DNA from 2 places in the Halomonas sp. MMSF_3323 genome. Region 1 is predicted to be linked to the other one. Evidence: predicted binding sites of a transcription regulator. Region 1 holds the regulator's gene; the other holds the start of a gene.
The links. Region 1 encodes FNR, which switches genes on or off when oxygen is low (the NO sensors DNR and NnrR bind a similar motif). Its sites were predicted from a motif close to TTGATNTANATCAA; they were not measured.

Region 1 (3,759 bases):
GGGCGTGGAAGGCGTGATCGACGGCCGGCGCTGGCGACTGGGCCAGCCGCATTTTGCCTGCCTGGGCCGACCCGTTCCTGAGCTCCCTGGCGCAGGGCTTTGGTTGCTGCTGGCCAGCGAAGGCAAGCCCCAGGCCTGGTTCAAGCTCGACGATCAGCCCCGTGACGACGCCGCCGAGACCCTCGCCGCCCTCGCCCATCGGGGGCTTGCCATCGAGATCCTGTCGGGCGACCGCGCAGTCAACGTCGGCCAGCTTGCCCGCACGCTGGGCGTCGATCAGTGGCGTGGCGAGGCCACCCCCGAGGACAAGCTCGGGCACTTGAAGGCGCGACAGGCACAGGGTGAAAAGGTGGCCATGGTCGGTGATGGCATCAATGACGTGCCGGTACTGGCCGGCGCCGACCTTGCCATCGCCATGGCCGGGGCCAGCGACCTCACCCGCACCCGCGCCGATCTGGTATTGCTGGGCGAACCGCTCACGGGTATCGTCGAAGCCATCGAGGTGGCCGGTCAGACCCGTCGCATCATTCGCCAGAATCTGTCCTGGTCGGTGCTCTACAATGTCGTGGCGCTGCCCGCAGCGGCGCTGGGCTTCGTGCCCCCATGGCTTGCCGCCATCGGCATGTCACTCAGCTCGTTGCTGGTCATCGGCAATGCCCTGCGTCTGCGACGTGGACGCACCAGGCGGACCGCGACGCCTTCACCCGTCACCGCAAGCCCCGGCCCATGAGCATCCTTTACCTGTTGATACCCTTGTCGTTGATCCTGCTGGGCCTGGCGGTCTGGGCCTTCTTCTGGGCGGTGCGCAACGACCAGTTCGAGGACCTCGAAGGCCCCGCCTATCGCATCCTGTTCGAGGATGAGGACGACACTCGCGGTGCCGATGACGGCGCTTCCTCTTCCGAAACGCCTGCGCAGACATCCGATCGTGATCCATCGTCCAGAGGGCCTGAGTGAACCCTACCGGCCTGGAACTGCCTCCCATGATGGCGGCCTTCGTGTTTGGCCTGCTCGGTGGTGCACACTGTATTGGCATGTGCGGCGGCATCATGAGCGCTCTGACCTTTGCCATCCCCCCCAGCATGCGTCAACCTTGGCGGGTGAGCACACTTGTGCTCGGCTACAATGTAGGTCGTATCACCAGCTACTGTGTGGCGGGCGCTCTGGTTGCCACCCTGGGTTCGGTGATCGGCCTTTCGCCGACCCTGCGTGGCCTGATGCAGATCGTCGCCAGCCTGATGTTGATCCTGATGGCGCTTTACATTGCCGATCTATGGAAAGGCCTGCGTCACGTCGAGGCACAGGGACGTCACCTCTGGAGGTACCTGGAACCCGCAGGCAGACGCCTGTTGCCGGTGGTGCGTCTGCCCCAGGCGGTGGCGCTGGGCGCCATCTGGGGCTGGCTGCCCTGTGGCTTGGTGTACTCGATGCTGGCCTGGAGCCTGGCACGGGCCGAGCCCCTCGAGGGCGCACTGCTGATGGCGAGCTTCGGTCTTGGCACGCTTCCGGCGCTGGTGGTGACGGGCCTCGCCGCCAGACAAATGCAGGCCCTGCTGGCGCATCGGGCAACACGCCTTGTCGCCGCTGGCATGATCATCGCCTTTGCCGTCTGGCAACTTTGGACTGGGCTGCATCAATGACGCATCCTACCTCTAAGTTATTAATCCTAAAGAGGTAGACGCCACTTTTAGCTGATCTGAGGGTGTAGAATAGTGCCATCAACGTGCTGTACGGGCGACGTCTGTTCTCCCCATGGCCCAGTCAATATCGATCCCAGATCCACAGGAGCTGCGAATGAGTCCTACGGCCCAAGATCGGCGGCGTCCCATGCTGCATGAGACTCGCTGTGAGTCCTGCAGCCTGAGTTCCTTGTGCCTTCCGCTGTCGCTGGAGACCGCCGACCTCGAGCGCTTCGATTCCATCATCCGTCGTCACCCGCCGATCAAGAAAGGTACACGATTGGTCGAGCAGGGAGATCGCTTCACCAGCGTCTTCGCGGTCCGATCGGGGAGTCTCAAGCAGATCACCACCGAAGGCAGCGGCGAAGCTCAGTTGACCAACTTCTTCCTGCCCAGTGAACTGGTTGGCCTGGATGGCATCGACGACGGCCGCTATCCCGGCAGCGTGGTGGCGCTGGAGACCACCACGGTGTGCGAGATTCCCTTCGACCGCCTCGATGCGCTGACCCAGACCCTACCGGAGCTGCGTGCCCAGCTGTTCCGCACCCTGAGCAAGGAGCTGCGAGAGGACCGCCGGATGATGCAGCTGCTGTCACGCAAGACCGCCGATCAGCGCCTGGCCTGCTTCTTCCTCGGCCTGTCTGACCGCTTCCGCCGCCGCGGCTATTCACCGTTCAGCTTCCGCCTGTCCATGTCCCGCGCCGACATCGGCAATCACCTGGGGCTGGCGGTGGAAACGGTCAGCCGTATCCTCGGGCGTTTCCAGCAGCAGGATCTGGTGGCGGTATCGGGACGTGAGGTCAATATCCTCGACCTGACCGCGTTGTCGACCCTGGCCGACACCGAAGTTACCTGAGCGGGCCTGGCGGCAGTGTGCCGGGCTTGGCCAGCAGCGCCCGGTACCCAGGATCTGGAAAGCAAAGCGTAATAGATGGCGTGTGACAAGAAAGAGGCCGCATCCGGAGATGCGGCCTCTTTTGCTGTCATGGCGTCATGCACATTCGCTGTTGGCGAGATCAGCCGGCATCCACCACGTCGATGCGCCGGGCCTGGCGTTCGGCCTGTACGGCCTCCAGCCCCTCGAAGTCGAACAGTTGCCGATCCGCCAGCTGCGACGGCGCCACATTGGTCACCGCCTTGAACATGCTCTCGAGGCGCCCGGGATGCTTGACCTCCCACTCGGCCAGCATCTCCTTGACCACCTGGCGCTGCAGGTTGGGCTGGGAACCACACAGGTTGCACGGGATGATCGGGAACTCCATCGCCTCGCTGTAGGCCTGGATATCGGCCTCGCGGCAGTACGCCAGCGGGCGGATGACGATGTTCTTGCCGTCGTCGGAGAGCAGCTTGGGCGGCATCGCCTTGAGGCTGCCACCGAAGAACATGTTCAGAAACAGCGTCTCGAGAATGTCCTCGCGGTGGTGGCCCAGGGCGATCTTGGTCGCCCCGATCTCCTCGGCGAAGCCATAGAGAGAGCCGCGCCGCAGGCGTGAGCAGAGCGCGCAGGTGGTCTTGCCCTCCGGCGTCTTCTCCTTCACCACCGAATAGGTGTCGCGCTCGAGGATGTGGTAGTCCACGCCGATGCTGTCCAGATAGTTCGGCAGCACATGCTCCGGAAAGCCCGGCTGCTTCTGATCCAGATTCACCGCCACCAGCGAGAAGTTGACCGGCGCGTTGCGCTGAAGGCTGCGCAGGATCTCGAGCATGGTGTAGCTGTCCTTGCCACCAGACAGACACACCATGATCTTGTCGCCTTCCTGGATCATGCCGTAGTCGATGATGGCGTTACCGGCCTGGCGGCGCAGGCGCTTCTGCAGCTTGTTGAACTCACGCCGTGCCTTGGCCTGAACTTGGGCTTCCGTCTGATCGCCATCCGCAGCAGGGTCGGCCGGGCTGACGCCGGCATCGATCGAGAGATGGTCATCCTCGGGGGTACGGGGATCGAACAGGGTGGCGGAGGCGGACTGTGGCGACATGGGAGCGGGACATCACGGCTGAAAATGAAAGAGGCGCCAGTCTACCATCCGGACGCTTTAGTGGCGAAGAGGTCAGCGACCACTCACCCCGGCGAGGACAATAA
Region 2 (3,759 bases), on a different contig from region 1:
CGGTCGCCCGCCTGCTCGAGGAAGCCGGCCTGCCCCAGGGCATCATGAACGTGGTCCAGGGCGGCCGCGAGACCGTCGAGGCGCTGCTCGACGCCCCCGAGATCAAGGCCGTGTCCTTCGTCGGCTCGACCCCCATCGCCGAAACCATCTACCGACGTGGCGCCGAGAGCGGCAAGCGGGTGCAGGCCCTCGGTGGCGCCAAGAACCACGCCGTGGTGCTGGCCGACGCCGATATCGACAACGCCGCCAACACCCTGATGGGGGCCGCCTACGGCAGCGCCGGCGAGCGCTGCATGGCGATCTCGGTGGCGGTATGCGTCGGCGATGACACCGCCGACCGTCTGATCGAGGCCATGGGCCCCAAGATCGCCGCGCTGAAGATCGGCCCCGGCACCGACAAGGGCCTGGACATGGGCGCCCTGGTCACCGCCCAGCATCGCGACAAGGTGCTCGGCTATATCGAGAAGGGCGTGCAGGAAGGGGCCACCCTGGTGGCCGACGGCCGCGAGCTGGTGGTCCCGGGCCACGAGAACGGCTTCTTCGTCGGCGGCTGCCTGTTCGACCGGGTCACCCCGGAGATGACCATCTACCGCGAGGAGATCTTCGGCCCGGTGCTGTGCGTGGTGCGTGTCGACAGCCTCGATGAGGCCATCGCCCTGACCAACGCCCACGAGTACGGCAACGGTACCTGCCTGTTCACCCGTGACGGCGAGGCGGCGCGCCGCTTCACCGACGCCATCGAGGTCGGCATGGTGGGTATCAACGTGCCGCTGCCGGTGCCGGTGGCCAGCCACAGCTTCGGCGGCTGGAAGCGTTCGCTGTTCGGCGACCTGCACGCCTACGGCCCTGACGCGGTGCGCTTCTACACCCGTCGCAAGGCGGTGTCACAGCGCTGGCCCTCGCCCTTCGAGACCACCCAGGCGGAGTTCCACTTCCCCTCCGGCGGTCAGTAGGCTCCGGCAAGAATGCCACGGGCCCTGCGGGGCCCGTTTTCGTTTACCACAGCGAGCGAGCCGCTGATCCACCACTGACAGGCGACTTATACACCGCTGCCCACAGCCCCTGCACCGCCTGCCCACCGCTTTTCACAAGGTGCCACACAGGGTTATCCACAGAACGACTCACAAGCTCATCGCCACCTTTATCTGCACGCCTGACCCGCAAGTCGGATTCCCACCATCGCCAGGTTGTCCACACCCGGCCCCGGTGCAGCGCGTCATCCCTTCGCTCCATCCCCCACTTCATTGGCGGACACTGATACGCATCAAGCCGGCGGTGTCCGGGCGGGGCTAGCATGGCGCCTCTCTTCGCTCGGAGATCGACATGGAACTGGTCTGTCCCGCGGGTAGCCTGCCCGCTTTGAAGCGCGCCGTGGACGAGGGCGCCAACGCGGTCTACTTCGGCTTTCAGAATGCCACCAACGCCCGCCAGTTCGCCGGGCTGAACTTCACCGACAAGCGCGCCCGCGAGGGTATCGACTACGCCCACGCCCGGGGCTGCCGGGTGTTCTGCGCGATCAATACCTACCCGCAGCAGTCGAGCCTGGCCCAGTGGCGCGCGGCGGTGGACCAGGCGGCTTCGCTTCAGGTCGACGCCCTGATCCTGGCCGACCCGGGCCTTTTGGCCTACGCCGCCGAGCGCCACCCGGACACCCCCCGCCACCTGTCGGTGCAGGGCTCCGCCACCAGCCATGAGGCGCTGGCCTTCTACCACCGCGAGTTCGGCATCCGTCGCGCGGTGCTGCCCAGGGTGCTGTCGATCCACCAGGTGCGCGACCTGGCCCGCCACAGCCCGGTGGAGCTCGAGGTGTTCGCCTTCGGCAGCCTGTGCATCATGGCCGAGGGCCGCTGCTATCTGTCGTCCTACCTGACCGGCGAATCACCCAACACCCACGGCGTGTGCTCGCCGGCGGCCCACGTGCGCTGGGAAGAGACCGCCAGCGGACGCGAATCGCGCCTGAACGGCGTCTTGATCGATCGCTACCGCGCCGACGAACAGGCCGGCTACCCGACCCTGTGCAAGGGACGCTTCAACGTCGAGGGCGACGTCGGCCACGCCATCGAGGCGCCGACCAGCCTCAGCACCCTGGACCTGCTGCCCCAGCTGGCGGCGCTGGGCATCAAGGCGATCAAGATCGAGGGTCGTCAGCGCAGTCCGGCCTATGTGGCCAGCGTCACCCGCGTGTGGCGCCAGGCGCTGGACCATCTGGACCGGGCCGGCGACGACTATCGCCCCCAGGCCGACTGGAGCGCCGCCCTGGCGCCGCTGGCCGAAGGCTCCACCCATACTCTCGGCGCCTACGAGCGCGACTGGAAATGACAGGAGGCGAGATGACCGCTGCTTCACTGGAATTGAGCCTTGGCCCGGTGTCCTTCTACTGGACCCGCGAGCGCTACTTCGCCTTTTATGAACAGGCCTGCCACTGGCCGCTGACCAGCGTCACCCTGGGCGAAACCGTGTGCTCCCGGCGGCGCGACATGAAGCTCGCCGACTGGCTGGAGATCGGCCACCAGCTCGCCGCCGCCGGCAAGCAGGTGATCCTCGGCTCGCAGACCCTGATCGAGTCCAACGCCGACCTGCGCGACCTGACCAGGCTGTGCGACAACGGCGACTTCCTGGTCGAGGCCAACGACATGAGCGCGGTGCACCGGCTGTCCGAGGCGGGCCTGCCCTTCGTCGGCGGCCCGGCGCTCAACCTCTACAATGTGCCGACCCTGGAGATCCTCAAGCGCGCCGGCATGTTCCGCTTCGTCGCCCCGGTGGAGTTGCCCGGCGCCGACCTGGCCCGGCTGCTGTCTGACGCCCGCGAGGCGGGGCTGGCGCTGGACTGCGAGGTGCTGGCCTACGGCCACCTGCCGCTGGCCTGGTCGTCGCGCTGCTTTACCGCGCGTCACCATCAGCACCCCAAGGATCGCTGCCAGTTCGTCTGCCAGGACTATCCGGAAGGGCTGTCGCTGACCACCCAGGACGACAGCCGTCGACTGTTCACCCTGAACGGTATCCAGACCCTGTCCGGGGCCTGTCAGGACCTGCGCCACGAGCTTGCCGAGATGGCCACAATGGGCGTCACCACGGCCCGGCTAAGTCCGCGTTCAGAGGGGATGGATGAGGTGGTGGCGGACTTCGACCTGGCCCGCCAAGGACGCTACTCGGCGCCCTCGCCGCTGGCGCTGGTGGACGCCGAGCTGTGCAATGGCTATTGGCACGGCCAGGCGGGGATGGATCTGGCGCCGGTACTGGAAGACTGAAAGCCCCTTCCCTCTCACACCACCTCACTCAGGAGGCCGGTTCGCCGGCCTCCATCGCTAGATGGCTCAACCCGCCAGCCAGCAGGCGGTAACCAGGCGCCTAGGCCTGGCGAGGCAGCCAGCGCTGCAGCTGGCCCAGCGCCTCGAGCAGGTAGGGATGCAGCAGTTCCATTTCCTGCCCATCCAGCAGGTTCTTCACCGTCAGCCCCAGTTCGGTATCGCCCTCCAGGCACAGCCGGCGCTGGAAGAACAGGCTGTCCGGGTCTTCCTCGCGGCTGGCCAGGCAGGCGAACTCGCGCCAGCCCCCCGCCACCTTCACCTCCCAGGGCGCGTCGGTGACCTGCAGGCGACCGTGCGTGAGGGTCAGGGTGACCGCCAGCGCCAGATCATCGATGGACAGACACACCCGGCGCCCTTCAAGCACGTCGAACTCACCGTCGGCCAGTGGCTCGGCCAGGGTGCGGTTGAGCCAGGGCTCGAGACTCGTGCGCAACAGCGGCAGGGGCAGCGG

Region 2: RBB39_RS14920 (peptidase U32 family protein) is a predicted target of FNR. The motif match lies at 1,255-1,268, and genes of this name have one in related genera.

The regions. Positions count from the first base shown of each region.
Region 1 is NZ_JASHIT010000017.1:92,934-96,692, reverse strand. Features, by position in the region: gene RBB39_RS10675 (heavy metal translocating P-type ATPase) at 1-730, shown strand, start outside; gene ccoS (cbb3-type cytochrome oxidase assembly protein CcoS) at 727-957, shown strand; gene RBB39_RS10665 (sulfite exporter TauE/SafE family protein) at 954-1,640, shown strand; gene fnr (fumarate/nitrate reduction transcriptional regulator Fnr) at 1,795-2,535, shown strand; gene ttcA (tRNA 2-thiocytidine(32) synthetase TtcA) at 2,696-3,655, opposite strand.
Region 2 is NZ_JASHIT010000029.1:11,096-14,854, reverse strand. Features, by position in the region: gene RBB39_RS14925 (CoA-acylating methylmalonate-semialdehyde dehydrogenase) at 1-953, shown strand, start outside; gene RBB39_RS14920 (peptidase U32 family protein) at 1,324-2,319, shown strand; gene RBB39_RS14915 (U32 family peptidase) at 2,331-3,248, shown strand; gene RBB39_RS14910 (SCP2 domain-containing protein) at 3,349-3,759, opposite strand, start outside.